Regions from separate parts of the Clostridium sp. CTA-7 genome, predicted to be linked through region 1. Evidence: riboswitches for the same ligand, from Rfam matches in the RefSeq annotation. Region 1 holds a riboswitch; each other region holds the start of a gene.
What was found. Region 1 has a riboswitch for S-adenosylmethionine ahead of metK (methionine adenosyltransferase). Riboswitches for the same ligand answer to the same signal wherever they lie in the genome.
Positions count from the first base shown of each region.

Region 2: linked by a shared signal. The riboswitch ahead of ACYUEX_RS15950 (Na+/H+ antiporter NhaC family protein) and the one ahead of metK (methionine adenosyltransferase) in region 1 are both predicted to bind S-adenosylmethionine.
Region 3: linked by a shared signal. The riboswitch ahead of ACYUEX_RS00400 (methionine ABC transporter ATP-binding protein) and the one ahead of metK (methionine adenosyltransferase) in region 1 are both predicted to bind S-adenosylmethionine.

Region 1 is NZ_BAAAAV010000002.1:28,882-39,862, forward strand. Features, by position in the region: gene ACYUEX_RS03125 (peptidoglycan DD-metalloendopeptidase family protein) at 1-299, shown strand, start outside; gene spoIIID (sporulation transcriptional regulator SpoIIID) at 395-646, shown strand; gene mreB (rod shape-determining protein) at 785-1,819, shown strand; gene yyaC (spore protease YyaC) at 1,880-2,401, opposite strand; gene ACYUEX_RS03145 (hypothetical protein) at 2,511-2,945, shown strand; tRNA gene ACYUEX_RS03150 (tRNA-Tyr) at 3,245-3,329, shown strand; tRNA gene ACYUEX_RS03155 (tRNA-Thr) at 3,355-3,429, shown strand; tRNA gene ACYUEX_RS03160 (tRNA-Tyr) at 3,436-3,520, shown strand; tRNA gene ACYUEX_RS03165 (tRNA-Val) at 3,543-3,618, shown strand; tRNA gene ACYUEX_RS03170 (tRNA-Thr) at 3,644-3,718, shown strand; tRNA gene ACYUEX_RS03175 (tRNA-Tyr) at 3,724-3,808, shown strand; SAM riboswitch class I at 3,959-4,067, shown strand; gene metK (methionine adenosyltransferase) at 4,170-5,345, shown strand; gene nagA (N-acetylglucosamine-6-phosphate deacetylase) at 5,385-6,515, opposite strand; gene recD2 (SF1B family DNA helicase RecD2) at 6,638-8,866, shown strand; gene ACYUEX_RS03195 (hypothetical protein) at 8,881-9,906, shown strand; gene ACYUEX_RS03200 (ComF family protein) at 9,879-10,523, shown strand; gene hpf (ribosome hibernation-promoting factor, HPF/YfiA family) at 10,966-10,981, shown strand, end outside.
Region 2 is NZ_BAAAAV010000009.1:133,520-144,500, forward strand. Features, by position in the region: gene ACYUEX_RS15915 (ABC transporter substrate-binding protein) at 1-725, shown strand, start outside; gene ACYUEX_RS15920 (adenine deaminase) at 744-2,456, shown strand; gene ACYUEX_RS15925 (amidohydrolase) at 2,520-3,884, shown strand; gene ACYUEX_RS15930 (HNH endonuclease signature motif containing protein) at 4,125-4,535, opposite strand; gene ACYUEX_RS15935 (hypothetical protein) at 4,800-5,474, shown strand; tRNA gene ACYUEX_RS15940 (tRNA-Gly) at 5,538-5,611, shown strand; tRNA gene ACYUEX_RS15945 (tRNA-Lys) at 5,615-5,690, shown strand; SAM riboswitch class I at 5,869-5,975, shown strand; gene ACYUEX_RS15950 (Na+/H+ antiporter NhaC family protein) at 6,278-7,555, shown strand; gene ispF (2-C-methyl-D-erythritol 2,4-cyclodiphosphate synthase) at 7,660-8,139, opposite strand; gene ACYUEX_RS15960 (sortase) at 8,706-9,311, shown strand; gene ACYUEX_RS15965 (anti-sigma factor domain-containing protein) at 9,311-10,306, shown strand; gene rluF (23S rRNA pseudouridine(2604) synthase RluF) at 10,329-10,981, shown strand, end outside.
Region 3 is NZ_BAAAAV010000001.1:100,399-111,379, reverse strand. Features, by position in the region: gene ACYUEX_RS00435 (hypothetical protein) at 65-376, opposite strand; gene ACYUEX_RS00430 (MFS transporter) at 557-1,765, opposite strand; gene ACYUEX_RS00425 (ROK family protein) at 2,077-2,961, opposite strand; gene ACYUEX_RS00420 (type I phosphomannose isomerase catalytic subunit) at 3,061-3,999, opposite strand; gene ACYUEX_RS00415 (M20 metallopeptidase family protein) at 4,335-5,504, opposite strand; gene ACYUEX_RS00410 (MetQ/NlpA family ABC transporter substrate-binding protein) at 5,589-6,410, opposite strand; gene ACYUEX_RS00405 (methionine ABC transporter permease) at 6,462-7,142, opposite strand; gene ACYUEX_RS00400 (methionine ABC transporter ATP-binding protein) at 7,111-8,169, opposite strand; SAM riboswitch class I at 8,258-8,381, opposite strand; gene ACYUEX_RS00395 (type I phosphomannose isomerase catalytic subunit) at 8,582-9,520, opposite strand; gene ACYUEX_RS00390 (HAD-IIB family hydrolase) at 9,668-10,426, opposite strand; gene ACYUEX_RS00385 (PTS sugar transporter subunit IIA) at 10,567-10,981, opposite strand, start outside.

The DNA.
Region 1 (10,981 bases):
CTGAAGTTAAATCTGCTGCAGTGGGAGAAGTGAAAGAAGTTTCAAGCAAAGTTGAAGAAGGAAGCTATGTAGTTATTGCTCATGCTAATGGATTATATACAAAGTATTGTAATTTATCCAAAGACATAAGAGTAAATGTTGGAGATAAAGTAACAGAAGAAACTGTTATAGGAACTGTTGGAAACAGCTCAAAAATATTTACCAATGATGAATTCGGTGAACATTTGAATATACAAGTTCAAGATGTAAATGGAAAAGATTTAAATCCAACAACATATTTTACGTTTAATCAAGAATAATAAATAATTCATCAGTCATTTGGTTTAAATGACTGATGAATAAATTAGATACTAATGGTCACATATTAATAGTTTATCCAAAGGGAGGTAATATTTTGAAGGATTATATAGAAGAAAGAGTTTTAGAGGTTGCTAAATATATAATAGATTCTAAAGATACAATTAGGAAGACAGCTAAGGTATTTGGAGTTAGTAAAAGCACTATTCATAAAGATATGACAGAAAGATTACCAAAGATAAATCCAGCTATAGCAGAACAAACTCACTCTATATTAGAGTTAAATAAAGCAGAAAGACATATTAGGGGTGGAAAAGCCACTAAAATGAAATATAAAACAGCAGAGTAAGTAAATGATTACGAATTTAAGTACAAACATATTGAAGGATTACCATATTCCATATATAATAATAAATATGCTAATAATGCAAAATAAGAGAAATTTTGAAAGATTTTATAGTGCGAAAAGAGTAGGAGTGAACAAGGAATGTGGTTTTGGAGAAGTGGGAGCGATCTAGGAATAGATTTAGGAACAGCAACAGTTTTAGTTTATGCAAAAGGTAAGGGGATAATATTAAAGGAACCATCAGTTGTTGCAATAAATAAAAATAATAATAAAATACTTGCTGTTGGAGAAGAAGCAAGGAAGATGATTGGAAGAACTCCAGGTAATATAGTTGCAGTAAGGCCATTAAGAGATGGTGTTATATCAGATTATGACATAACTGAAAAAATGTTAAAAGAATTTATTAGAAAAGCATATGGAAAAAGTAAAATTACAGCTCCTAAAGTAATGGTATGTGTTCCATCACAAGCAACAGAGGTGGAAAAAAGAGCAGTTATTGATGCTGCCAGAAATTCTGGAGCAAAGAAAGTACATTTAATAGAAGAACCTTTGGCTGCTGCAATTGGTGCAGGATTAGATATAACTAAACCTAGTGGCTCTATGGTAGTAGATATTGGTGGTGGAACTACTGATATAGCTGTAATATCCTTAGGGGGAGTTGTAGTAAGATCATCAATAAAAGTAGCTGGAGATTCATTTGACGATGCTATAATAAAGTATGTACGAAATAAGTACAAGATAATGATAGGTGAGAAAACGGCAGAAGAGTTAAAGGTAAATATAGGATCAGCATTTAATGGATCAAGAAACTTAACTGCTATGATGAAAGGTAGAAATTTAATTACTGGATTACCAGATGAGGTTTCTATTACATCAGAGGAAATAATTTATGCACTAAAAGAATCAGTATCGTTAATTGTCGATAATGTTAAATTTGTATTAGAAAAAACACCACCTGAACTTGCTGCTGATATAATAGAAAAAGGCATTTTAATGACTGGTGGAGGATCTTTATTAGATGGATTAGATAAGCTAATAGAGCATGAAACAGGAGTCAATGTCGATGTTGCTAATAACTCTGTAGAAGCAGTAGCAGAGGGTACAGGCAAGGTTTTAGGATATCTAGATAAAATAGAATCTAGTCTATCAGACAAGGAAATAACTTTGATAGAGTAGTAGAATATTATACATATTATATATAATTGATTGTAAAAGGGAGTATTTTATTGCTCCCTTTTATTTATTAATAATCTTATATGCTTCAATAATTGAAGAAGAAATCACTTTAGCCATTTCCATAACTAAATTTAGACGAATGCTTCTAGATGTGAAAATTTCTGCATTTTCACTTGAATCTATTATTCCTATTATTGAGGCAATTCCAACATCAGGTAAATTTTTACCAACACCTTTTCCAGGATGTATTGGATAATCTCTGGTATGTATTTCACCAATTGAGCTATATTCACCTAAGCAAGCATCTATACCTATAGTTAAGGATTTAGGATGCAATTTATTAATTTCATTCAATCTTTTATTTATATTTAAAGCATGTATTGGAGATTCTATTGTTCCGTACACTGGGAGAGGGAAGGCTTTTTCTGTTAGAAATGTGCCAACCATTGGACCTAAGCAATCACCAATACATTTATCTGTTCCTATACAAACTATTATAGTATTTTCCGTAATATAATTTTTAATAGAATTTGCTATTTCAATATGAGAATTATAAGAGTTATATAATACTTTACGCTTCACTAAAATTCACCCCCGCCATAAAAGTATATGTTTGATAAAGATTAATTATAATAAAATGTATAAAAATCATAAAAGAGGAAATTAATCAAATAAAAGGAGATGAAATAGAATGAAGAGATTACTATTTTCTACCATTACCATAATAATTAGTATAGTTATCCCAATATATTTTTTATTAGTGTGGGAGCCATTAAAAAGTGAAGAAGTTATTAGTGAAAATGTAGTAAAATACAATAAAGAAGAAGAGTTTATTAGTGAGGAAAAAAATAAATCTACAATTATTATAAATCAAGTAGATTCCTCTAATAATTTGTTTGGACATTTAGATAAAGCTAGAAAAGAAAAAATAAATGTATTAATTAGAAATTTAGCTATAGTAGATATAATAAAAGTTAATGACTATTTTTCGGATAGAGAAAATACAGTTAACATTACAAAAGGTATGTCTTTAGTAAAGCAAAGAATGTCAAATAAAGAATATGAAGAGTTTAAGGATATTATAAGTGATTATATTGATTTAGATATTATAGAAAAAGAAGTATAAGAAATTATTATTTAAAAAATTATTTTACTTATAGCAATATATATTTATTAAAAATTATTACAAGTTGAAGTGATGTTTATTTAATATCTAATATAGAATAATTATGACAGAAAAATTGTTAATAAAAAAGATATTAGCATTAATTAGAAGAAAATAAAAGAAAAACAGAATAAATTAAATATAGTTTCTTTAAATGAGTAAAAATTGTACTTGAAATTAAGATATAATAAATATATACTAATCATTGTCGGTTGAGAAGATACAAAGTTTACTTAACTGAAATTAAATAAATTTTAAACGGGGGAGTTCCCGAGTGGCCAAAGGGGGCAGACTGTAAATCTGTTACGTTTCGTTTCGATGGTTCGAATCCGTCCTCCCCCACCATTTGAAATTTATTAATTTATAATATGCTGGCATGGCTCAACGGTAGAGCAGCTGACTTGTAATCAGCAGGTTGTAGGTTCGATTCCTATTGCCAGCTCCATAAAATGGGGGAGTTCCCGAGTGGCCAAAGGGGGCAGACTGTAAATCTGTTACGTTTCGTTTCGATGGTTCGAATCCGTCCTCCCCCACCATTTTATAAAATTTTATTATTATGGAAGCATAGCTCAGCTGGGAGAGCATCTGCCTTACAAGCAGAGGGTCACAGGTTCGATCCCTGTTGTTTCCACCATTTGAAATTTATTAATTTATAATATGCTGGCATGGCTCAACGGTAGAGCAGCTGACTTGTAATCAGCAGGTTGTAGGTTCGATTCCTATTGCCAGCTCCAAATGTGGGGGAGTTCCCGAGTGGCCAAAGGGGGCAGACTGTAAATCTGTTACGTTTCGTTTCGATGGTTCGAATCCGTCCTCCCCCACCACAAAAGGCAAGTTTACTTGTCTTTTTTTATATTTTTAAATAATTTAATATTTTATGAGTTAAGGAATCTAAATATGTAATTATTTTAGGTTTTATTGTTGACTATTAATATTAAAGATGATATAATCTGAAAAGTAAAATTTGATATTAGTTCTTATCCAGAGAGGCGGAGGGAAAAGGGCCCGATGAAACCCGGCAACCTACTTCAGTAATTTTGAGTGTGGTGCCAATTCCTGCAAAGTAATTTTGCAAGATAAGAAAGATTATGACTTTTAACATCTCTTCTTATCGAAGAGATTTTTTTATTTTATAAATTAAATTAATTAGAATTAATATCAAATAAAATGAAAGGAGAAATGAAAATGAGAAGATTATTTACATCAGAATCAGTTACAGAAGGGCATCCAGATAAAATATGCGACCAAATTTCAGATGCTGTATTAGATAGTATTTTAGCTAAAGATCCTATGGCAAGAGTTGCTTGTGAAACAGCTGTTACAACAGGAATGGTATTGGTTATGGGAGAAATATCAACTAATTGTTATGTTGATATTCCAAAGTTAGTTAGAGAAACTGTAAAAGAAATAGGCTATGATAGAGCTAAATACGGTTTTGACTGTGAAACATGTTCAGTACTAACATCAATAGATGAACAATCAGGTGACATTGCTATGGGTGTTGATGAAGCATTAGAATCTAGAGCAGGGCAAAAAGATGATGTTGAAGCAGTTGGAGCAGGAGACCAAGGAATGATGTTTGGTTTTGCAACAAATGAAACAGAAGAGTATATGCCATTACCAATAGCTATGGCTCATAGATTATCAAGAAGATTATCAGAAGTAAGAAAGAACGGAACTTTACCATACTTAAGACCGGATGGAAAGACTCAAGTTACAGTTGAATATGATGATAATAAAGTTATAAGAATAGATGGAATAGTAATATCAACTCAACATAGTGAAGATGTATCTCAAGAACAAATAAGAGAAGATTTAATGGAGCATGTAATTAAAGCTGTAGTTCCAGCAGAATTATTAGACGATAGCACAAAGTATTACATAAATCCAACTGGAAGATTCGTTGTTGGAGGACCACAAGGAGATAGCGGATTAACTGGAAGAAAGATAATAGTTGATACTTATGGTGGATATGGAAGACACGGTGGTGGTGCTTTCTCAGGGAAAGATCCAACTAAAGTTGATAGATCAGCAGCATATGCGGCTAGATGGGTTGCTAAGAATTTAGTAGCAGCTGGAGTAGCTGATAAATTAGAAATTCAATTAGCATATGCAATTGGTGTTGCTAAGCCAGTTTCTATAGAAGTAGAAACATTTGGAACTGGAAAGAAATCAGAAGAAGAAATAATTTCAATAGTTGAAAAAGTATTTGATTTAAGACCAGGAGCTATAATAAGAGATTTAGAATTAAGAAGACCAATCTACAAGCAAACAGCTGCATATGGTCACTTTGGAAGAAATGATTTAAACTTACCTTGGGAAGATTTAAATAAAGTAGAAGAAATAAAGAAGTATCTTTAAAATAAAAAATGCTCCAATTTTGAATTGGAGCATTTTTATTTATACTAATACTTTACCAGCAACTATAACATTTTTTACATTTATGTCTTCATCAAATAAAACCAAATCTGCATCGAAGCCTTCTTTTATAAGACCTTTTCTATCTTCAACTTTACAATGTCTAGCAGCATTAAAAGTTGCCATTTTTACAGCTTCGTTTAATGAAAGACCAACATTTTTATATACATTTTTAATAGCTTTATCTAGAGTTAATATTGAACCAGCTAAGCTTCCACTTAAAAGTCTTGCAGCTCCATCTTTAACAACAACCTCTTGACCTCCTAATGCATACATACCATCAGGCATCGCACATGCCATCATTGCATCAGTGACTAATAAAACTTTATCAGTTGTCTTTTGATTATAAGCTATTCTAAGTGATGGATATGATATATGGATACCATCAGAAATTGTTTCTGTAGTTACTTCGCTATCAAATATAGCACCTACAACTCCAGGTTCTCTATGAGCAAATGGTGTCATTGCATTAAATAAGTGAGTTGAGTGGCAGCAACCACATTTAATTCCTTCCATAGCTTCATCGTAAGTAGCTTTAGTATGACCTATAGAGCAAACTATTCCTTTTTTTGATAACTCTTTTATTAATTCCTTAGCGCCAGGAACTTCAGGAGCAATTGTAATTGATACAACAGCATCTTCAGCATCTCCTACCATAGCATTAAAGTTTTCTATTGTTGGAGGAATCAAAAAGTTAGGATTTTGAGCTCCAATAGCTTTTGGGCTTATGAAAGGTCCTTCAAGATGAGCACCTAAAACGATAGCACCATCAGTACCATTTTCTTTAGCTTCTTTTATAATTTCCATTGATTTTCTTATATCATCTATTGCTACAGTCATTGTAGTTGGAGTAAATGAAGTAGTTCCATGTTTAACTATAGTTTTAGAAATTTCATTAATTGCTTCAAATGTGCCATCCATTGTATCATGACCACCAGCACCATGGATATGAACATCTATAAAGCCTGGAGATAAATATAATCCTTCTGCATCAATTATTTCATTATCATTTGTATTCTTTGGGTTTATTTCTTTGATTTTTCCATTTTCAATTAGAACAGATCCCTTTTCTATCTTATCAAGATATATTATGTTGCAATTTTTTATTATCATGTAAGCACCTCCATATTGCTAATATTGTATAATATTAAGAATTTAAAATTTTTAAATTATGATATAATTATATAATAAAATTGTAAATATTAAAATATCATTGAAAGATTTGGAGAGATAGCATGGAATTTCTAAATGGAATAGTAGAATCTATTGTATTCAAAAGTGATGATACAGGTTATGTAGTATCAAAAATAAGATCAGATAAAGAGTGCATAAGTGCAGTTGGGATAGTTCCCTTTTTAAAAGAAGGGCAATATGTTAAATTAAAAGGACAATGGGTATTACATAAACAATTTGGGCGTCAATTTAATATAGAAGAATATGAAGAAATACTACCAGATTCTGTGGAGGGGATTGAGAAATATTTAAGTACTGGAATAATTCACGGAATAGGGCCTATAACAGCGAAAAAAATTGTCAAAAAGTTTAAAGAGAAAACATTAGATATATTAGATAACAATATAGAAAGACTACAAGAAGTTGAGGGTATTGGAGAAAAGAAGTTTAAGATAATATATGAATCATATATAGAACAAAAAGATTTAAAAGATATAATTATATATTTTCAAGGGCATGGTATGACTACAAATCAGTGTATAAAAATATATAAGAAATTTGGAGTAGATGCTAAGTCTATAATTTTAGAAAATCCTTACATACTTTCAGATGAAATATCAGGAATAGGGTTTATAACTGCAGATAGGATAGCAAAAAGCCTTGGTATAGAAACAATATCACCATTTAGAATACAAAGTGGCATAAGATATATATTAAATCAATTTTCAGCAGCTGGAAATACATATATGCCAAAAGAAAATTTAATAAATGAAGTATCAAAGATTTTAGTAGTTCCATCAGAACTAGTAGAAGAAAGCTTGTATAATTTAGCTTTAGAAACAAAGATAAAAATTGAAAAGATAAATGATATAGAAGCAATATTTTCACTACCATATTATTATTGTGAGCTTGGAGTAACAAATAAAATAATAACATTAAGCATAGAAAATTTTAGGACTATAAATTCAGACATTGAATTTGAAATTGAAGCTTTTGAAAGAAAAAATAATATAAAATTTGCTTCTTCACAAAGAGAAGCAATAATTGGAGCCTTTGAAAATGGAATAGAAATAATAACAGGGGGACCAGGAACAGGTAAAACTACGATAATAAAATCTATAATAGAAATATATGAAAATAGTGGAATGAAGGTTTTATTAGGAGCCCCAACAGGAAGAGCGGCTAAGAGAATGACTGAATCTACTGGAAGAGAAGCAAAAACAATACATAGATTGCTAGAAATGGGAGTAAGTGAAGAGGAAAATTCTTATTATGGAAAAGGAGAATCAGAACCATTAGAGGCAGATGTAATTATAATAGATGAGGCATCTATGATAGATATAATGCTTATGCATAGTTTGCTTAAAGCTATAAAGCTTGGAACAAGATTAATAATAGTTGGAGATGTAGACCAACTTCCTTCTGTTGGTGCTGGAAATGTATTAAAAGATTTAATAGAAAGTAATTTTATAAAGGTAGTAAGACTTAGGGATATATTTAGACAAGGAGAAGAAAGTCTAATTGTGACAAATGCTCATAAAATAAATAATGGAGAAATGCCATACATAAATAGAAGAGATGGAGATTTTTTCTTTGAAAATAAGGAAGACCTTGATGAAATATTACTTACAATAATTGATTTAATAAATAGAAGATTACCTAATTTTAATAGATCCTGGGATAAATATAGAGATATTCAAATACTAACACCTACAAGAAAAGGGATACTAGGAGTACAAAATTTAAATAATAAACTTCAAGAGATCTTAAATCCTAAATCTAGTAATAAAAGGGAAAAGGAATTAAAAGATGTTATTTTTAGAGAAGGTGATAAAGTGATGCAAACTAAAAATAATTACTCTTTAAAATGGATTAGAATCAATGGAGAAGGAGATAATGAAGGTGTAGGGGTATTTAATGGTGATATGGGGTTTATAAAAAGTATAAACGAAGAAGAAAAAACAATGACAATAATATTTGATGATGAAAGAAAAGTAGTTTATGACTATATTTATCTAGATGAATTGGAGTTAGCTTATTCCATAACAATACATAAAAGTCAAGGAAGTGAGTTTAAAGTAATAATTACACCTGCTTTTATGGGATCTCCATTTTTAATGAATAAAAATTTATTATATACAGCTATAACTAGAGCAAAGGAATTAGTAGTTGTGGTTGGAATCCCTAAGGCTTTAAAATATATGGTTTCTAATACAAAAAGTATGGAAAGATATTCTTCGCTTAGAGATAGAATTGTAGATATTACAAGTAAAGATATTTTTATTGAATAATGAGGAGAGGTTAAATGTTAGATAAAAGGTTAATAAGCCTTAAAGAATTGAATGATTGTAAATCTAAGATAAATAAATGGTATAACAAACAATCAAAAATATTAACTATTATAACTAATCCATACAATACTGCATTAGTGTATTTAGATCTAATAAGTTCATTATTGAAAGAGAATAAAAGAATATTGTATGTATGGGGTGAAACAGATGTAAATAAAGAAATAATAGAGGGTTTAAAAGAGAATGAATTAAAGTTTAAATATTCTTATATAAATGAAAAAGAAGGAAAAGAAAATTTAATTTTTACAAACTTTAAAAATATTAATAAAATAAATGATTATTATGATTTATGTATAATTGATGATATAAGTAAATTTTCTACAACTTCAAAAGAAGAGATTAGAGAGTACATGGAATACTTATACCTATATAGCAATAGAATTTTAATATTATCTGTAGAAAAAATAGTTAGTATGGGAAGAAGTATATTTTTATCAGACTTAACAAGAAATAAACCTTTTGTAGAGCCTAGGATAATAACTACTAGAGTAAAATTAGATGAAGATATGCCGTACACGCTATATGACTATTTAATGTGGTTTAAAAATAACAATAGAAAAGTTATAATTTTTATTCCATCAGAGGAAAAAATAAGTAAACTATATAATTATTATACAGAGGATTTAAAGATTGAAGATGTAAAAATAATCAAATTTTTAAAAAATGATAACCTAAAAAAAATAGATTTGCTCTACAAATCAAAAAACAGAAGCATATTTGTAATTACAAACAATATAAGAAGTTATGTTAAAGATACAAATGATATAGATATAGTAGTACTATTTTCAGACGATATATTTTATAGTTACAAAAAGATAATATATTTTTGTGCTGAGGTAGGAAAGAACATTAGTAATGATAGTAAAATAGGGGAAGTTCTTTTGGTGTCTAAAGAAATATCAGAAGACATGGACAAGGCTAAGGAAATAACAAGGGGTTATAACAAAGAGATATGGGAAAAAGGTTTATTAAATTATTAAAAGTATTTATTAATGAATTATTAGATATACTATACCCACCTAAGAATAAATGTATAAGTTGCGATAATGAGTATATTGGTTTGTGTAAGACCTGTCAAAAGAAAATAATGAGAGTAAAAGAAAGCTCTAAAATTTTATCATATGGATACTATAGTGGAGTAATGAAAAATTTAGTATTAGAATTTAAATATAGGAAAAACTTTTTGGCAGGAAATATATTAGCCAATTATTTATATGAATTAATAAAAGAAAATAATATTAAAGCTGATGGGATTTTTTTTATTCCAAGCAGTAAAAAGTCACTAAAAGAGAGAGGATTTAATCAGTGTGAATTTATAGCTAAAATAGTAGGGGATAGACTAGGTGTACCAGTTTATAAAGATATAATAAAAATAAAGAATATAAAAGAACAAAAAACATTATCTAAAGAAGAAAGATTGAAAAATATAAGTGGAGCTTTTGAGGCTGTAAGCAATATTAATATAAAAAATAAAAAGGTAATTTTAATAGATGATGTGGTAACAACTGGGGCAACATTATTAGAATGTGAAAAATTATTTATAAAAAATGGAGCTTGTTCTATAAAAATGTTGACAGTTGCCAAAAGTTATATATAATAATTAATGTAAAGCTAGGTCTGTGGATGAAAGTCGATGCTAGTCGCAGGCAAAACGATCCACGTAAGTTGGAAAAAATTTCTAATGAGCATGGTGCGGTATAGAAGTAAGTCCTACCAAGAAAATTGAGAGAGTTAGTAGTGAGAGGTTAATTCCGAGTAGCAAAAGCTCCAGTAGGCGAGTGTGGGGGCAAAAGCCAGGTCAGCTAGTTTTAAAAAATATCCATTAGTTTTAAAAACTAATGGATATTTTTTTAGCAAAATTTATAAAATATAGAGAAAATAGAAGTTATGTTGAGTAAAATAAAGCGAATTTTCTGTCAATTAACCTTGAACACTCTTGCTTAAAAAGATTCCAAGGTGGTATAATATATATATAAAACAAATAAAAATTTTAAATCTACTGAGTAAGATTTAATCTTACAGAGAGGGGATGAACTTATATGAAAGTTTCAGTAA
Region 2 (10,981 bases), on a different contig from region 1:
ACTCAAAAATACCAAATGCTGAAAATATGAATGAAAAAGCTAAAGCTACTGTAGAAAGAGGATATGGTCCAGCTTATACATTAAACAGTATAGGAATAGTAGTAGATCCATCGGCTGGAATAGAGATAAATTCATGGGAAGATTTATGGAAACCGGAATTAAAAAATAAAATAGCTATACCAGATATAACTACTACTAATGGGCCAGCAATAGTAGATATTGCGGCAATTAAAGCAGGGGTTGATATCAAATCAGATAAAGGTGAGGCAGCCTTTAAAGAACTAGAGGCTTTAAAGCCAAATGTTGTTAAGACTTATAGCAAATCATCAGATTTAGCTAATATGTTCTCAAGTGGAGAAATAGTTGCAGCTGTAGCATCAGATTTCGCATATGATACAATTGCAAAAGCTAAGCCAGGAGTTAAAAATATAGTTCCAGAATCAGGAACTTACTTAAACTTCAACACAATTAATATAAATAAGAATTCAAAGAACAAAGAATTAGCGTATGAGTTTATAAATTATGCTTTAAGTCCAGAAGTTCAAGAGAAAACAGCTAAAGCTTTAAAGGAAGCGCCAGTTAATACAGAAGTTAAATTAACCGAAGAAGATTCTAAGAATTTAACATATGGAGCAGTAGTTGATAATGCAAAAATAATAGATTTCAAATTTGTAAATCCATTAATGGAGCAATGGATTAATACTTGGAACAGAATAATGAACTAGTATTAAATGGGTGAGAGAATGGAAGTACAATTAATCATAAAAAATTTAAATGTATATAACAGTTATTTTAAAAAATTCATAAAAGGTGATGTTGTAATACATAATTGTAAATTTGTTCATATAGGACATAATTATGAGAACAGGTTAACATCTAAAAATGTTATAGACGGTAATAATAAGTACATGATTCCAGGATTAATAGATATACATATGCATATAGAAAGCTCAATGACCATTCCAAGTGAATTTTCAAAGGCTGTAATAAAACATGGGGTTACTACAGTTGTAGCTGATCCTCATGAGATTGCAAATGTTTTTGGAATCGAAGGAATAAAGGAATTTATGAAGTCTGAGGAAAAAGTAGATATATTTTATGGCATACCAAGCTCTGTACCTTCAACCTCAAGTGATTTAGAGACTACTGGAGGGAAAATTGGTGTGAGAGAGGTAGAAGAACTATTATCCTGTGATAGAGTTCTTTGTCTCGGAGAAGTAATGAACTTTAAGGATTTAATAGAGGATGAAAATTCTACTATAAATAAGATAATCAATATTAGTAAAAATAAAAAAAGAAACATTCCTTTAGAAGGACATTGTCCTAAAATTGATGGAGTAGATTTATCTTTGTATATTTATAGAGGTGTAAATGGAGACCATACTCAACAAAGCGTATCATCTCTTGAAGAAAAAATAAGAAATGGTATGTTTATAGAAATGCAACATAAATCAATGACTAGTGAAAATATAAATTTTTTAATAGAGAATAATTTATATGAGCATTTTTGCTTAGCTACAGACGATGTAATGGCAGATACGTTAAAAAAAGGACATCTTAATGAATTAGTCAAAAAAGCCATGAAATTAGGAATGTCACTAGAAAATGCAGTATATGTAGCTACTTATACTCCATCTATGAGAATGGGACTTCTAGATAGAGGAATAATAGCACCGGGAAAAATTGCAGACTTTATTCTACTTAGTAATTTATATAGCTTTGAGATTGAAGAAGTTTATAAAAATGGAGAAGTTGTATTTAGTAAATCAGAAGGAATAAAAGAAGAGTATTTTAAAACAAAGAGCAGATTTAGTGAAAGATTTTATAACAGTATAAAAGTAAAACCAATTACTAAAGAAGATTTACTAATTAAAGTGCCTAAATTATACAATAATAAAGTTACATGTAGGACTATTAAAGTATTTGAGAATACGACCTTTACAGAAGAAGGTGAAATTACACTAAATATAGCTAATAACATTTTAGAGTGGGAAAATAAAGACTGCTGCTTAATAGCTGTATTTGAAAGATATGGTAAAAACAATAATGTAGCTTTTGGCTTAGTAGAAGGTGGAATTATAAAAGAAGGTGCAATAGCAACTACATGGGCACATGATCACCATAATCTTATGGTGATGGGAAGAACTGTTGAGGATATGGTTTTAGCTGTAAATCAAGTTATATCTTCTGGAGGAGGATATGTTGTTGTAAATAAGGGTAGTGTATTAGCTGAGTTAAGCTTACCTATAGGTGGAATAGTTAGTGATGAGCCAATTGAGGTAGTAGGGAAAAATCTAGAAAAAGTAAGGCAAGGGATGAAGGATTTAGGCTATACTCATATGAATGAAATAATGTCATTTAGTACATTGTCATTACCTGTTAGCCCAGCTCTTAAAATTACAGATAAAGGATTAATAGATGTAAAGGCTCAGAAGTTTGTTTCGTTATTTAAGTAATAAATTATTAGACTATGTTATGCATAGTCTAATTTAATATAAAAATATAACTTGGAGGTCAATATGAAAGTAAAAAGTAAGGTAACTATATTTAAGAATGTTACTATAATTACTATGAATGAAAATAAAGACATGATAGAAAATGGAGTAGTTGCTTTTGAAGGAAATAAAATAACATATATTGGAGATGCTAGTTTAGAGGATGATTCTCTAGAGAGATATATAAATAAAAATAGATGTTCAAATGAATGTGAATTTGAGGTTATAGATGGAAAAGAAGGAATTTTAATGCCAGGAATGATAAATTGTCATACTCATTCATCAATGGTTCCTTTTAGAAGTTTGGCAGATGATTATAAGGATAGATTAAAAAGATATTTATTTCCATTAGAGCAAAAGTTAGTTGATGAAAAGTTAACTTATATAGGTGCTAAATATGCTATAGCTGAAATGCTATTAGGGGGAGTAACTACTTTTTGTGATATGTACTACTTTGAAGATGAAGTTGCAAAGGCAGCTAAAGAACTAAATATAAGAGGAGTATTGTGTGAAACCATAGTAAACTTCGTCGCGCCAGATACTAAAGAGCCTTTTGGGGGATTAGATTATTCAAGGCGTTTTATTGAAAAATGGAGGAATGATACTTTAATAACTCCAGGAATAGCACCACATGCACCATATACTAATACAGATGAATCATTAAAAGAAGCATATAAAATAAGTAAAGAATATAATGTTCCTATAACTATGCACGTAGCTGAAATGGATTATGAAATAAGTGAATATAGAGAAAAGTATAATCTAACTCCAGTTCAATATTTAGATAGCTTGGGTATATTAGATTCTAATTTTATATCAGCACATACAGTGTTAGTTAATGATGAAGATATAAAAATATTAAAAGAAAGAGGAGTAGGTGTATCCCATAACATAGGTGCAAATTCTAAGGGGGCAAAAGGTGTAGCGCCTATTGTCAAGATGAAAGAAGAAGGAATAAGCATAGGGCTTGGAACGGATGGGCCTATGAGTGGAAATACTTTAGATATAATAACTCAAATGTCACAAGTAGGTAAGATACATAAGTTATTTAATAAGGATAGAACGTTACTACCATCAATAGAATTAGTAGAGATGGCTACCATAGGTGGAGCTAGAGTATTAGGAATGAGTGAAGATGTTGGATCCATAGAAATAGGAAAAAAGGCAGATTTAGTTTTAATAGAGACAAAATCTGTTAATATGCAACCAATATATGATTATTATGCTACTATAGTTTATTCGGCTAATCCTAGTAATGTAGATACGGTAGTAGTCGATGGAAAGGTTGTTGTTAGAGATAAGATTCTGTTAAGTGAGGAATTCACAGAAATTAGAAAAAATTTAATGAGCTTAAAAGAAAAAATAAATAAGGTTGCTAAAGAACTTTAAGGATAGCCTATTAAATTAGAAAGCATATTGTTGTATTAAAGATTCAGGATATTATTTAACAAAAGAATATATTAGAAATTTTAGGTATTGAATAAAATAAAAGCTTCTAAAGAAATGTATAATCTTTAAGAAGCTTTTTTAATTGGAAAAAATTTATATAAAGTTATTAAAATTCATTAAAAATATCTATAATTTAATTACATATACAAATAAATGGTAACTTGAATATAAAGTTAAATTTTAGCTAATATTAATATTATGGAAAAGACGTTCTAACTCAAGCTCTTGAAGCATAGCATAGGAGTAGAGTTTACCACCCATGAGGTTCTTTATTATTTCTTTTTTAGAGTATCCTTCTTTAAATAGTTTAAGGTTTTTGATTAACTTTTTTAAAGAAGAATGAGATATTTCTAAAATATTGTAAAGTTCCTTAGCTGTATAGTAATCTTTTGGTAAGAGCTTAAAAAGCTTATCTTGTAATTCAAGTTTATACTTTAAATCAGTTTCTATACAGTTATGAGGACCATGTTTCCCTCTATGGTGGTAGTTGCAAAGATATTTATAGTTTAACTTAATATCGTAGCCACCTTCGTGTTTATGAACTATATGATGAATATCCGCTTTTGATCCACAAATTTCACAGTGGTACAAAGTCATGCCTCCTTTTTATATCTTTAATAATATTATAAAATAAATTTATTTTTATTTCAAATTAGATATAAAAGTATATCATTGGGTGAGTAGGTATTTTACGCTAAAAATACGTGCATCCTAATACATAGAATTATATTGTTATAATAAAGTGTTTATATTTACTTTGTTATATTCTTAAAAAATACTTGTAAAGGTGGTATAATATACTATATAATATATATATAGTATATTATATTACGAGACTGAAGGAAAGGTGATACAGTGAGACATAGTTATGATTCATTTGATTACTGGGAAGAATTAATTAATGAAAATAAAACTATAAGAGGACATATGTTTATGGATAAGTTACCTAATGAAAAAAGTATATATATCCATAGCTTAGTTTTTTGCAAGAATAACGGACTTAATAATACATGGGCATACTTTCCAAATGAAAAAATATTGTTAGGATATATTCAATATTCATTTTTACAAGAAGCCTTTTATAAATGGATATATGGAAAGGAAAGGTTAGTTGTTAATGTTCCAAACATTCCAGTAGAAATAATAATTTCAGATGGAGAAAAAAATAAAAAAATATCTAAAGAAGAAGCAGATAATATGAGAAGACATGTAAAAATGATAAAGGAGTGTTGGGCTTTACCTAAAGATAAATTAATTAGGGCACTTCAAAAGTTTGCTAGAGACTTTAATAGAACTTGGTACGGAGACAATAGAGAATTTTTATATTTAAAAATTTTTAATACACCAAAAGAATTAGGGGAATTTGTTATAAATTCAAGCTATATGACAACAAGTGAAAGAGAATTTAAAGAGAGAACTAGCTTAATTATTTCAGATTGGAAAGAAGTATGTGAAAAAGCTGATAAAAATAAGAGCCATGGAGAGCGATTTAGAGATATTTTATTAAAATCCCTTACAGAAATAATTTAAAGGTAAAACTAATTATTGACAGTAATAATTACTAAATATATAATATTACTGTCAATAATATTTGCGGGTGTAGCTCAATGGTAGAGCCCTTGCCTTCCAAGCAAGTTACGTGAGTTCGATTCTCATCACCCGCTCCATATGCGTTATTAGCTCAGTTGGTAGAGCACCTGACTCTTAATCAGGGTGTCCCGGGTTCGATCCCCTGATAACGCACCATTAAAAGAGAGATTAATTTTATGTAATCTCTTTTTTTCTATTTATAGAACATTTAACACTAAATACTTTATTGTTAATAGTAACTTTAAAAATAAAAGACTTATATAAGGTGTTAGGAATATTTTTCATATTGACAATAGTATATTAAATTGATACTATTATAGTGCAAAATTTAAAAGTCTTATCAAGAGTGGTGGAGGGACTGGCCCTATGAAACCCAGCAACCAAGAATTTTAATTAATTCTTAAGGTGCTAAATCCTGCAGGTAAACCTGGTAGATAAGAGGCGAACTATAATTTTTTATATGTGTGAGTAAAGCTTCTGTATTTCTACAGGAGCTTTTTTTACTCTTTAGAAAATTATATTTTTATATTTATTTTGCATAATTATTGTAAGATATTTAGTTATTAAAGTTATATCCTAAAGAGTAAAAAATGTGAATATAGTGCGCGTGCAAGATTTTCCTCAGGCAAGCTTCGGAAATGCACATGCGCTAAAAAAAGTCGACGGCTCGACAAGCTCGCCTTTGCGACTTTTTTAATTTTGTTATTAGAAATAATTTATATTTTAAAGGAGAGGAAGAAATTTTGAAAAACAAAGGTAATGGACTAGCTTTAATTCCATTAGGAGTATTCTTATTAGTGTATTTAGGTACATCTATAATAGCAAAAGATTTTTATGCTGTATCAGTTATTGTTCCTTTTTTAGTAGCAGCTCTAACAGCATTAATTATGAATAGAAAAGTAAAGTTTGATGAAAAAGTAGAAGTTTTTTGTAGGGGAGCGGGAAACACTAATATTTTATTAATGATATTAATATTTATATTAGCAGGAGCCTTTGCCGAAGTTGCTAAAAATATGGGAGCAGTAGACTCAACTGTAAATTTAGGATTATCTTTATTACCAAGTAGTCTATTAATACCTGGAATGTTTATTATAGGTTGCTTTATAGCTTTATCTATAGGAACATCAATGGGAACAATAGTTGCATTAGTTCCAATTGCAGTTGGAATAGCAGACAAGACAGGAATAGCAACAGCATTGGCAGTTGGAGCAGTAGTTAGTGGTGCTATGTTTGGAGATAATCTTTCAATAATATCTGATACAACTATAGCAGCAACAAGGACTCAAGGTTGTGAAATGAAAGATAAATTTAAAATGAATTTTATAATAGTTCTTCCAGCAGCAATAATAACTGCGTTAATATTCATGGTATTAACAAGAAATGCAAATGTAGTTAGTTTAGATTCTTTAAGTTTTAATATATTCAAAATTTTACCCTATATAATAGTTATAATAACAGCTTTACTTGGAGTTGATGTAATAATAGTTTTATTACTTGGAATATTGTCTTCATGTATAATAGGATTTATATTTGGAAGCTTTGACTTATTGGGATTATTTAATTCTATATCTGATGGAATAGCTGGTATGAGTGAGCTAATAATAATCTCATTACTTATAGCTGGAACAATAGAGATAATAAAGTTTAATGGTGGAATAGACTTTATACTTAACAAAGGACTGAAGAATTTTAAAAGTAAAAGAGGGGCTGAGTATGGTATTGCAACCCTAGTAAGTTTAGTAGATATTTGTACTGCTAATAATACAGTAGCAATAGTAACTGTTGGACCAATAGCTAAAAATATTTCAAATGAATTTGATTTAGAACCAAAGAGGGTTGCAGGGATAATGGATATGTTTTCGTGTGTATTTCAGGGCATAATACCATATGGAGCTCAACTAATATCAGCAGCAGGTCTTGCAGCTTTATCACCATTTGCAATAATGAAATTTTTATTTTATCCATATCTTATGGGGATATGTGCTATAATAGCTATATACATTCATTGGAGAAATAAATAAGGCTGTTGTAAAAATTTAAATATATAAACCAAAAAATAAGGAGATAACTTTTTTAGTTATCTCCTTGCTTTTTATAAGCCTTAATTTAATTCTTAACTTTTTAATTATTTATTATCCATTGTAAGAAGGCATATACTTTGAGAGGATATACCCTCACCACTGCCAGTAAATCCAAGTCCTTCTTCAGTAGTTGCCTTAACATTAATTTGACTTAAATCAATTTCTAAAGCTTGTGCTATGTTTTCTCTCATTTGTTGTATATAAGGAGACATTTTTGGTTTTTGAGCAATAATAGTTGCATCTATATTGTTTATGGAATAACCATTATCTGAAAGAAGTAATCCTACTTGTTTTAAAAGTTTTAAACTTGAAATACCTTTGAATCTTTCATCTGTATCAGGAAAATGCTTGCCTATATCACCTAGAGCTGAAGCACCAAGCAATGAATCCATAATTGCATGAAGTAATACATCAGCATCTGAATGTCCAAGTAAACCGTGCTTATAAGGAATTTTAACTCCTCCTATTATTAAGTCTCTTTCTTCAACTAAACGATGTACATCGTATCCTAATCCTATCCTCACTTTATCACCTCTAAATTAATTATAGAATTATTTTACCATAAATATAGAAGATATATTTAAAATTTATTTTTTAGAACTATAATACTTTTTTAAAGGGATAGACTTTAGAATTATTTTTTACATATTTTTTCTTAAATATTTTATTAATAAGATGATTTAATTTAATATTAAGCTTGTAAATAAAGTGAATGGTCCTAGATGAAAGCTTCTTACGTTTAAGGACGAAATCTACATAAATTATTTTTCTATTCATAAGTTGCTCCTAAAATATTAATAGACTATAAAAAGCATATATAAGTTCTAATAAATTGCATTAATTTAATTAAAGTAAATACACTTTGTTATAGTATAAGTAATTCGGTATTACAGGAACTTATATATAAAATTCAAAAATATATATGCTTTTAAATTTTCTTCATATACTGCTAATGAGATTTTACTATAAAATAAATAATACAAAATGTAATGTAAATTAATAATTAGAACATATATATTATAAAAGTCCATAATGTTTATGATATAATATATGATAGAGTGGTATAAATGTTTAATGGGAGATGATGAATTTGAAAGAAAAGATTAGAAGAGTAATAGGGATTATTTTAATAATAGTTGGACTAGCATTGATAATATCAATTGTTTATAAAAAAATGGAAACTTCAAAGAAACAAAAAGAGCTTCAAAATATTTTAGAACAAGTAATAAATGAAGATCCGAAAAGTGAGGGATCTGATAATGGTGATAAATCAATTAATGGATATAAACCTATTGCTTTAATTGAAATTCCAAGTATAAACTTATCTCAAGGCTTAGTGGAAGGAATGTCTGATAATGTACTTCAGTATTACTTAGGTCATTTTGAAGATTCAGCAAAACCAGGAGAAAAAGGAAATTTCGTGGTAGCTGGTCACAGGGTATCAGATTATTCAGAAGCATTTGTAAACTTGTACAAAGTTGAAGCAGGAGACGATATTATAGTTAAGGCAAATAAGAAAGAGTATATATACAAAATAGATGAAAATTTTATAGTTGATCCAAGTAGGGTTGATGTTTTAGATAAAACAGATGATGCAACAATTACCTTAATAACTTGTACTGTTGGAGCTAAGGAAAGAGTTATAGTAAAAGGTAAGCTTATAGAAACAAAGGATCTACAAAGTGGAGGAGAATAATGAGCAATTTTCAAAGTGATAAATATAAATTCTCAACTAAGGCTCCATCAAATTTAGCTTTAGAAGAGGTTGTTGAGAAAAGGTCAGAAGAAATAGAAAGGCTAAAAAATGAACTTTTAACTTATAAAATACTTATTAAAGATTTAACACATGAAGAGCCATCATATAATGTAAGAAACAAAATTTTAAATATAGCCTATTTTATGATAGAAGATGTAGAACTTTTTGAATACTTAAATACAACAAAGAAATTTCCGATAAATAGACTTTTCAAAAGAACACCAATAGAAAAAGAATTTTTTCACAATTGGAAAGAGCATATAATAACATATGTTGTTATATTATCAAATCCTAATTACAAGTATCTACAAGAATATATACAAATAGTTGAAGCTATTAACATAATGGGAGTAGATGAGGTTTCTGAGCTTATAAAGTCAACAGAGCATAGGGGGATTATACTAGAAAAGAGTATTAGGAAGGCTATAGTATTAACTTTTAAAGGTGAGTTTGTAAAGGTTAAGTGCGGTAAGGAAAATAAAGTTGGAGAAGATTTAATTAGTACTGAAGCTATTTCTATTAAGAAGTATAAATTACAATTTTCAATATTAATTAGCTTAATTGTAGTTATACTTATGATATCAATATTTAAGTATAGATCCATTGATAAAACTGTAGTAATAGAAACTACTTCTGAAATTACATTAGAGGTAAACAGCTTTAATAGAGTTATAGATTCTTATAGTAAAACAGAAAAAGGCGGAAATATGCTAAAAGAATTAAATGTAAATAACTCTGAAATAGATGATTCAATAAAAAATATATTAAATTATGCTGCTAACAATGAAATGTTTCCTGAATCAGGAGTAATAGTTACTGTAGCTGGGAATCCTTTAAAATATGGAGTTTTAGAGAAAACAGAAAATTTTATTGAAGAAGAGAAACTTAAAGTTATGTTAAATAATTCAGGAGATGAACATAAGGTAAGTCCATAAAATCTGTAAAAGGTGATAAATTATGAAGCAAAAGAATAGTGAGAAAAAGTATGTAATAGTACATAATGATAGAGGAAATGAAATAAGATTAAATAAATTTATAAGTGAAACAGGAATATGTTCCAGAAGAGAAGCAGATAAGCTTATAGAAAGCGGTAGAGTTACTATAAATGGAATAAAAGCAGTTATGGGTACGAAGGTAACAGAAGAAGCAGATGTTAGAGTAGATGGTAAATCTATAAAGAAAATTGATGATTTAGTTTATATAGCATTAAATAAACCAGTAGGAATTACATGTACTACAGAAAAAAAGGTTAAGGGAAATATAGTTGACTTTGTAAATCATAAAAAGAGAATTTTTCCAATAGGAAGATTAGATAAAGATTCTCAAGGATTAATATTGCTAACAAATGATGGTGATATAGTAAATAAGATATTAAGAGCTGGAAATAATCATGAAAAAGAATATATAGTTACTGTTGATAAAGCTATTGATGAAAAGTTTATAGACTCCATGGCAAATGGTGTAAGAATATTAGGTACAGTAACTAAAAAATGCTATGTCACAAAAGAAAATAAAAATACATTTAGAATAATTTTAACTCAAGGTATGAATAGACAAATAAGAAGAATGTGTGAAGCTTTGGGTTATAATGTAGTTAAGTTAAATAGAAT
Region 3 (10,981 bases), on a different contig from region 1:
TTAATTTGTAAATTTTTCTGGTATAAATAGAAAAAGAGGATTCAACATCCTCTTTTTACCATATTTATTGTCCAAAATTTTTCTTTTCTATTTTGCTTAATATCATAATGACTAATGCAATTATTGTAAGTGCTAAATATGTTGCACCAAATATTCCAACACCTAATTTTTTATATAAATTTCCTGTTATTAAATTTAAAATACTAGGTAGCATTGTCCCTAATATAGCTCCTAATAACATAAAGGCTGAAAATTGATACCGAGGCTCTACTATTTCTCCAAAAAGTTTATTTTGTATTTGAAAAATAGCTCCAGCTACAAAACCATGTAAAATTGTTATTAATAAAACTACAATATAAGAATTTGTTATAGTCATTATGCTCCATCTAATAGACCATTAAACCTTACTTTAATAGCCTATTAATCTTAAATTCTATTAATCTAGTATCTATATTATATTTTTTGTTATATTTTCTATAAAATTATATTCATTATCCAAACTTACTCTATAAATTCGTTTTTCTCTGAATTTTTTAACTTAACCCTACAATTATATTTATAAATTGAATTCTGCATCAACTTTTTTGAATTTAAATTTATTCTTTATACTTGTAAATATCATTATAAATATAGCTATTAATGTAAGTACTAAATAACATCCTCCGAATATCCAAATCCCCATATTCTCATATAAACTCCCTGTAATTAAGTTTAATATACTAGGTAGTATTGTATTGGAAAAGGAACTTATTATTATAAATGCTAAGAAGTGCTGATTAGATGGAACAGTTTCTCCAATTAACTTATTTTGAATTTGTAGAACTATTCCTGTAACTATTCCATGAAGTATAGTTATTAATAATATAGTTGAATATGATTTAGCAAAAAGCATTATACCCCATCTTAAAATTAGTATTAATAATGATATTACTAATGCTGTATCAACTTTTTTTAAAATCCTTATTTTATCATAAATTAACAAAAATATAACTTCAAAAATAACCATTATAAAAGGAATTAATCCTATAATTTCTTTTGACGCATTTAAATCAATCATCATTATTTGAATTCCATATCCAGATGCTGCATTTTGAGTTCCCCAAATGATTGATATTATTATTAAATACTTAATATATAGTTTATTTTTTAATAAATTTGCTATAGATTTAATAAGATTACCCTTACTTAATTCATTCTCTTTATAATTTTCTATATCATCATTGGGTATGTCTGGAATTTTGTTTATTAGAATAATACTTATAAATATTAAAACCATCCCCACTGACATAGCTAAATATACATCACCTAATTTAATAGCTATAGAACTTACTATTCCAGCTAATCCATATCCTATAGTAGATCTAACTCTTAAATTTCCATATGAACCTTTATTAATCTTTGATATGTTCAATAGGTACTTATCATTTAATGTTCCACCAGGTTGCAGTAAAATTGATCTTAATAAATTTATAATAAAGAATATTCTAAAATTATCTGTAAATATCAATAGCATCATTGTTATGATATTTGATAAATTTACTAACTTACTAAACCATATAATTTTTTTATATTTATCTAATACACTACCCCATATAAAAAATATGGGAAATATTATCAATGGTGTTGTTCCTATAATTAAGCTTATTTCTTTAGCACTAAATCCTTTAGTAGAACTTAAAAATAGAACAAATAAGCTTCCAATTATATTTCCACCTAAAGACGATATAAGAAGATAATTAGAAAACCTTTTAGATACAGTCTCCACTATTCCTTCCCCCCTTTTTTCAAGAATTCTCCTCACGAAATAGCTTACTATCTATGAAGCTTTAATTAAACAAATATTTACTTTAAATAAAACCAATTAAATCTTGCATTCTTTATTCTCTTTTTTGCTCTATAGAGCTAACTTCAATAACTTATATGCTATAAATAATTTATCCACAGATTTTAAAAATATAATCTCTTATAGGGTAAAAAATGGCTGTGTTAGATATCTTCCTCTAACACAGCCTAAACAATAGAAATAAATATTTTCTCTTTTTCTAATATTATTTTTATCCATTCCCATTAAACTATTTATTCTATTAAGAATCCTGCACCTTTAAGTCCAGCATCATCTCCAATTTCTGCTACCCTTATATTTACTGCTTCCTTATTTATAACCTTTTCCTTAACTTTATTTATTATTATTGGGATAATTGATTGATTATATAAAACTACAGAACCTCCTAAAACTATAATTTCAGGGTCAACTACTGATATTATATTAGAAATTCCTTTAGATAAATTTTCACATAATTCTTCAATTAGCTTAATTGCTACTTCATTATTATTTTTATATAAATCAAAAACTTCTGGTGTTTCTATGTATCTTCCTAGTTTTTCACTTGCTTTTCTTGAAATATTAGGGCCACTACATTGACCTTCTAATCCTCCTTTAACCAATCCTGAATGACTATATTTATCTTCATTTATTATTAAGTTGCATATTTCTCCTGCAAAACTATTTGCACCATTTACTATTTTATTATTAATTATTAAAGCTCCACCTACACCTGTGGATACAGTAATGTAAAAAACGCTTTCAGCACCTTTTGCAGAACCTATCATTGCTTCTGCAAGACCAGCAACATTTGCATCGTTATTAATTTCAGTTTTTAATAATGTGTTTTTTTCAATATATTCTTTCACATTGAAATTATCCCAGCCTTTTAAATTTGGAGCCTTAAGTATTTTACCACTTTTAATATCTAAAGGACCTGGACTTCCAATTCCTATCCCACTTATACCTTTTTCTTTCCAATTAGCATTAATATGATTTATAATTTTATCTAAATTGTATTCAGGCCCCTTGTTCACTTCATTTTCTATTTTAAGTTTTTCTATAATATTTCTTTCTTCATCCATTAAGGCAGTTCTAATATTAGTTCCACCTATATCTATACCTATTATATATTTCATTTTTATAATCTCCATTCTATTATTTTATATAATTTAAACATTTACATTATAATTAATAACAAGCTTAAGCTTGTTATTAATTATATTATGAGGGATTTATTATATAACTGGATAACTTTTTAAAACTGTAACATTACCTTTTATTGAATATTCTCCTAAAGTAGCTGGAATTAAATAACTATCTCCCATTTTTATTTTTTCTGAGAAATCTTTTCCTTCTATTGTTCCTTCACCTTCTACGCAAGTGTACATATCAAATTTTTCAATATCGCTTAGATCCTTATATTCTGAAGTTACAGATATTTTCTCTATTCCAAAGTACTCATTTTTACATAATAAACTTTGACTATATCCTTCATGCTTTATTTCTTCTTTTTCACTAAGATTTTCACATTGAAGGTCAAAGTTTATAACGTCTAATGCTTTTTCAACATGTATTTCTCTTGGTCTTCCATAGTCATATACTCTATATGTTACATCACTATTTTGCTGAATTTCTGCTATTATAACTCCTTCGCATATAGCATGAACCAATCCACTATTTATTAAAAAGCAATCACCCTTTTTAACTTCTATCTTATTTAAATAACTTTCTACTTCATTATTTTTTATAGCTTCTTCAAATTGCTCTTTGATACAATCTTTAGTTCCCACTATTAAACAAGCACCTGGTTTAGCATCCATAACATACCAAGCTTCTGTCTTACCATAATCCCCTTCATACTTTGCTGCATATTCATCTCCTGGATGAACTTGAACAGATAGTTTTTCTTTTGAGTTTATAAGCTTTATAAGTAATGGGAACTTTTCAAGAGTAATCTTTTCTCCAACAAGTGCATGCCCGTATTTCTTTATTAAATCATTAAATCTAGTTCCTTTTAATGAGCCATTTTCTACTACTCCTGTTCCATTTGGATGGCATGCTATATCCCAGCTTTCACCTATTTCTCCCTCTGGCATATTATTTCTAAAGGCTTCGAAATCTCTACCACCCCATATTTTTTCATAATATAAATTTTCAAATCTAATTGGATACATTAAATCACCGCCTTATTTTAATTCTTCTTAAAGATAACATATTCTTATATAATATAAAGTAATCTTTAAAACAATCTTATAGCTGGATTAATTGAAATTCAATAATAACTCACTTTAATTTTGTATATAATCTAACATCTTATAATTTATTATATAGTGATATTTTTTATTTACTATTCTAATTTTTAGAAAATGAACTAGATAATTCTTAAAACGATTTTCCAAATAAAATTGCTAAAGGCTTTCTATATTAACATTTTCAAAATTTTAGACTTTTATAATTTCCTAAAAAAATTCCCCTAGGAAACAACTGTTTTGAACCTAGGGAAATAATTTTATAATAACTTATTTAATACATAATCTACTTCTATATTTGTAACTACTAATAATCCCGCTTCATCTATATCAAATAAATCATTATGATGTGCTACAGCAGTATTTGAATTACATGAATTTTTAGTTCCCACTTGTATATAGGTACCTGGTACTTCTATTAAGAATTCTGCGAAATCATCTGCTCCTAGTTTCTTTGGATAGTTGGTTATTACATTTTCTTCTCCCATAATATTTTTTGCAATAAGAGCAACTTCCTTACTAACTCTTTCATCATTTATTAAAGGTGATGCATAATCTCTAAACTCAACTATAGCCTCTGCCCCATAGCTTTCTGCTATATTTTTCGCTATTTTTTCTACTGACTTATTTGTCTTTTCTCTTGATTCAAAAGTAAAAGCTCTCGTTGTTCCTTCTAATGTGACTTCTCCTGCTACTGTATTGTAAGTAGTTCCCCCTTTGATTAATCCAACTCCTACAACTACTGTATCAACAGGATCTGTTTGTCTGCTTACTATTGATTGTAGATTTACTACTATTTGGCTGGCAATATATAAAGCATCTGTTGATAAATGAGGTGCAGATACATGACCACCTTTACCTTTAATAGTTATCTTAAAGTAATCGCAAGATGCAAAGCTAGGCCCACTAGTTACTGATACCTTACCTAAGTCTATTCCTGAAGCTACGTGAGCTCCTATTATTTCTTCTACTCCATCTAAGCATCCTTCTTTAAGAAATATTTTAGCTCCTTGTCCAATTTCTTCTGCTTGTTGGAAGAATAATCTTACCTCTCCTACCAGCTCCTCTTCCTTTTCTTTTAATATTTTTGCAGTTCCAAGAAGACTAGCCGTATGTCCATCATGACCACAAGCATGGTTATATCCATCATTTTCAGATTTATAGTCTTCCTTCTTTAAATCTGGAACCTTAAGAGCATCTATATCTGCTCTTACAGCTAAAATTCTATTTGATGTTTTTTTACCTTTTATTATTCCTAAAACTCCAGTTTCCCCAATTCTTTTATGTGGAATATTTAGTTTGTCTAGCTCTTCTTCTATCTTCTTTGCTGTATTATATTCTTTTAAACTTTCTTCTGGATACTTATGAAAATATCTCCTTAATCCAGTAATATAGTCCTTTTCCTTTATTACATAATCTTTTATATTCATAAAAATAGCCCCCTTATATTAATCACTCACAGTATTTTACTTATTTATATTCATATTGTTATAAATAGTTTTATTCTTTAATTTCTATTTCCAAGTTGGTATATAGGCCCCTTTATATACTTCCTCTATAACCTTAGCTACTTCATCTGATCTAAATGCTTCAACAACTTTTTTATAAACTTCATTATCTTTATCTTCAGTTCTTGCAACAATTACGTTTATATAAGGATTGTCACTACCTTCTTTAACTTGTTCTAAGTAAATAGAATCTTCTTTTGGATTAAGTCCTGCATCAACTGCATGTCCACCATTTATTAAAGCTGCAGCTACATCTTCTAATAATCTTGGAGTTTGAGCTGCTTCAACTTCTACAAATTTTATATTTTTAGGATTTTCAACTATATTATCTAAAGTTGGAGTGTATCCTGCTGCCTCATCTACCTTAATAACTCCTGCTGATTCTAAAACCTTTAAAGCTCTTCCTCCATTAGTTGCATCACTTGGTATAGCAATAGAATCCCCATTTTTTAGCTCATCAACAGATTTTATTTTATTTGAATATACACCAAGAGGAGCTATTAAAGTTTCTCCTATAACTGATAAATCAAATCCTCTATCTGCAATATCTTTATTTAAGTATGCATAATGTTGGAATGAATTTAAATTTATTTCTTTATCTGCTAAAGCCTGGTTTGGTTGACTATAATCTGAGAAAGGAACAAGTTCTACAGTTATCCTTTCTTTTGCAAGATTTTTTATTACAGGTTCCCATTGATCACTGCTTTCACCAACTACTCCTACCTTAACTACTTTATTTTCTGTTTTAGATTTTCCTCCTTGGCATCCTGCTAATGAGAAAAGTAATGCCCCCGATAATATTATACTTAGTAAATTTTTAGCTTTCATATTTTACGTCCCCTTTTTATTTATTATTTATTTTTGCTTATTGCTTTAATTTTAATGTGTTGTTTTTTTAATTACTCTATCCCCTAGCCCTTGAATTATATTTACTACAATAAGTAATATTATTACTGTTACAAAGGTTATATCTATTTGATTTCTTTGATAGCCATACCTAATTGCTAGATCCCCAAGACCTCCGCCACCTACTGATCCTGCCATAGCTGTTAATCCAACTAAGCTTACAAAAGTTATTGTTGTTGCTCTAATAATATTTGGTACACTTTCTTTTAGATACACTCTAAATATTATTTCTAAAGGTGATGACCCCATTGCCTCAGCTGCCTCTATCACCCCCTTATCTATTTCTGATAAAGCACTTTCTATTTGTCTTGAAAAGAAGGGTATAGTTCCTAAAACTAGTGGTACAAAAGAACCCTTTGTTCCAATTGCTGTTCCTACTATAGCCCTGGTTAATGGTATTGCTGCTGCTAATAAAATAATAAATGGTATTGACCTTGTTATATTTATTATCTTGTCTAAAACATAATAAACTGGTTTATTTTCTAATATGCTTCCCTTCTTAGTTACCACTAATATTATTCCTAATATAAGACCTATAACAAAGGATATAGCTCCTGATACTAGAAGCATAATCAAGGTTTGTCCAGTTGCTTCATAAATTTCCGGTATTTTTTTTACTGCATTAGGCAATAATTTTTGTATTAAGTCTGCCATCTTTAATCACCTCAACTTCCACATTTTTTTCTTTAAGATAGTTTATAACATTATGAATCCGTTCTTCTTGACCTTTAATTATTACAATAAGTCCACCAAGTGGAGATTCTTGAATTATCTCTACATTTCCAAAGATTATATTTGCATCTACATTAAATTCTCTAGATATTATTGAAATTATTGGTTCAGTTGTACTATTTTCTAAGTATTTGAGTTTCAGTATCTTTTCATTTTCCTTAATTTCTACAACTGAAGATTTATCTTCTATTAAGTCATATATATTACTTAATAAAGAAGTACTATCTATAAAATTCTTTGTAATCTTTTCTTTAGGCTCTGAGAATACCTTAAATATATTTCCTTCTTCTACAACTCTTCCATTTTCCATAACAGCAGCTCTTGTGCATATTTCTTTAACTACTTGCATTTCATGAGTTATTATTACTATGGTTATTCCAAATTTTCTATTTACCTCTTTTAAAAGCTTTAGTATTGATTTTGTAGTTTGTGGATCTAAAGCACTAGTTGCTTCATCACAAAGTAATACTTTTGGATCATTGGCTAAAGCCCTTGCAATGCCTACCCTTTGTTTTTGTCCTCCACTTAATTGAGATGGATAAGAATTTGCCTTATCTTCTAATTCAACAAGCTTTAGTAGTGATATAACTTTATCTTTTATTTCATCTTTTGAATATTTACTTCCCTTCAAAGGATAGGCTATATTTTCAAAAACTGTTCTAGACTTCATAAGATTAAAATGCTGAAATATCATTCCTATCTTTTTTCTTTCTTCTCTAAGTTCTTTATTTGATAATGTATTAAGGTCTTTTCCATCTATAAGTACTTGCCCCTTAGTAGGTCTCTCTAAAAAGTTTATGCATCTAACTAGAGTTGATTTTCCAGCTCCACTAAAGCCTATAATTCCATAGATTTCACCTTTGTTAATATTTAATGTTACATCCTTTACCGCTTCTACTTTTTCACCTTCTGTATCATAAGTCTTGTATAAATTTTTTAATTCAATCATGTTGCCCCTCCCTCTACCCTAAAAAAGGTAATAAAAAAACTGCTTTCCTAAAAAATAAGAAAGCAGTGTAATACACTTCTATATTTCATTCTTATCTTTCAGACGCAGTAAACATCTGCAGGATTTAGCACCTTAAATCATAACTAATTTAAGTTCGTAATTCAGGTTGCCAGACTTCACAGGGCCAGTCCCTCCGTCTTTCTTGATAAAAATCTATTCATTTTTTTGTTTTTCATTTCTTGTTCCTCATTATATATGTATATATTTCCACTGTCAATAGTATTTTTACTTTTTTATAAAAAAGTGGACATATGTAAGAAATCCATTATATTTTGCTAAGTCATTTTAATTTAAAATAAAAAACTAAAATTAAACCTCTAAATAATTAATTACTTAGAGGTTTTTTTTTTAACTATATAACTGGATAGCTCTTTAAAACTGTAACATTACCTTTTATTGAATATTCTCCTAAAGTAGCTGGGATTAAATAACTATCTCCAGTCTTTATTTTTTCTGTGAAGTCTTTTCCTTCTATTATTCCTTCTCCATCTACGCAAGTTAACATATCAAACTTTTCTATATCACTTGCATCATTGTATTGTGAATCTATAGTTATTTTTTCTATTCCAAAGTATTCATTTTTACATAGTAAGCTTTGCTTATAGCCTTCATGCTTTATTTCTTCTTTTTCACTAAGGTTTTCACATTGAAGATCAAAGTTTATAACATCTAATGCTTTTTCAACATGAATTTCTCTTGGTCTTCCATAGTCATATACTCTGTATGTTACATCACTATTTTGTTGAATCTCTGCTATTATAACACCTTCGCATATAGCATGAACTAATCCACTATTAATTAAAAAGCAATCACCTTTTTTAACTTCTATTTTATTTAAATAACTTTCCACATTATTATTTTTTATAGCTTCTTCAAATTGTTCTTTACTACAATCTTTAGTTCCCACTATTAAACAAGCACCTGGTTTAGCATCCATAACATACCAAGCTTCTGTTTTACCATAATCCCCTTCATACTTTGCAGCATATTCATCTCCTGGATGTACTTGTACTGAAAGTTTTTCTTTTGAATTAATAAGCTTTATAAGTAATGGAAATTTTTCTAAAGTAACCTTCGCTCCTACAAGTGTATGTCCATACTTTTTAATTAAATCATCGAAGCTAGTTCCTTTTAATGAACCATTTTCTACAATTCCAGTCCCATTTGGATGACATGCTATATCCCATGTTTCACCTATTTCACCTTCTGGCATATTATCTCTAAAGGATTCAAAATCTCTTCCACCCCATATTTTTTCATAATATAAATTCTCAAATCTAATTGGATACATAATCTTTCTCCTTCCTTAACAACACTTCTTAAGTAAAATATATATTTCAATATATAGATTATTAAATTAATTGATTTTTTTAAATAAAAATTAATTAATATTCTTCAATTATTCTATTTTATTTATAATATTTATTTTCTATAATATTTATAATAAATAATTTTCTATACATTCTCCTACGGAGTTAACTAAATATTTAACATGTTTCTTTAGTTCTTCTTCTACATGGTTAAATGTAAATGAATTTTTAGTTATCTTAAACATAGTTACGTCATTCCATGAATCTCCTATGGTATATAGATCTTCATTTTCTATTAATTCTTGTTCTGCTAAATATTTTACTCCACTTCCCTTTGAACATCCCACTGGAACTACATCTATATAAATATCATTTCTATATGCTACTACTGTATCACCATATTTTTCATTTATTTCATCTTTTATTTTTTCTATTTCATCCTTCTCTTTATTTGGATTATATATAGAAATTAAGCTTAGCTCCTCTTCTATTTCACATATTGAATTTACTCTTTTTTTATTTGGATATGGTAAATTATCTCCATCTGTTAATAAATATGTGTCAAATCCAGATTCTACTGAAATATATACATCATCTTCACTTATTCCATTTATTATACTTTCTATTATTTTTTTATTAATTACTTCTTGCTTTATTTTTCTTCCTAATGAATCTACTATTAATGCTCCATTTAGTAATACATAATAATTTGCAAATATCTTATAGTCATCCTTTAGCATTTCTACTCCATTGTATGGTCTTCCCGTTGAAACTACTAATAAATTCTTTTCTCTTTGAAGTCTAAGTATAAATTCTTTATCCTCAATGGTAACCTCATTATCATTTATTAATGTTCCGTCAAGATCTGTTGCTAATAATTTACTCATTTATTCCTCCATTATTATATCGATATTTTTTTAATATTTTATCACTATAATTTTATCATATAATTGAATAAATTTTCACAAATAAATTTATAGACTTAAAAGATGAAACTTTTAAGTCTATTTTATTGCTTATATTCTTTTTACATTTCAGTTCTTTGTAATAATAACTCTTCTATTACTTTTTTATCATTAGCTTTTTCTATTTCTGCTTTAAAATCATCATCCATTAAGCTTACTGCTAATATTTGAAGAATTTTTAAATGCTCATTTCCTTCACCATCTGGTACTGCTATTAAAAACACCATATTTACTGGTTCATCATCTAAGCTTTCCCATTCTATTCCTTTTTCACTTTTACCAACTATAACCGTTGGTATGTTTACCCATGGTGATTTTGCATGAGGTATCGCAACTCCATCACCTATACCTGTTGTTGATATAGCTTCTCTTCTTTTTACATCTTCAACATACTTATCAACATCTATTAATCTATCTTTTGCTAGTTGTGCTAGATGATTTATTGTTTCAAATTTTTCGTTAGTTTCTAAGTTTAAA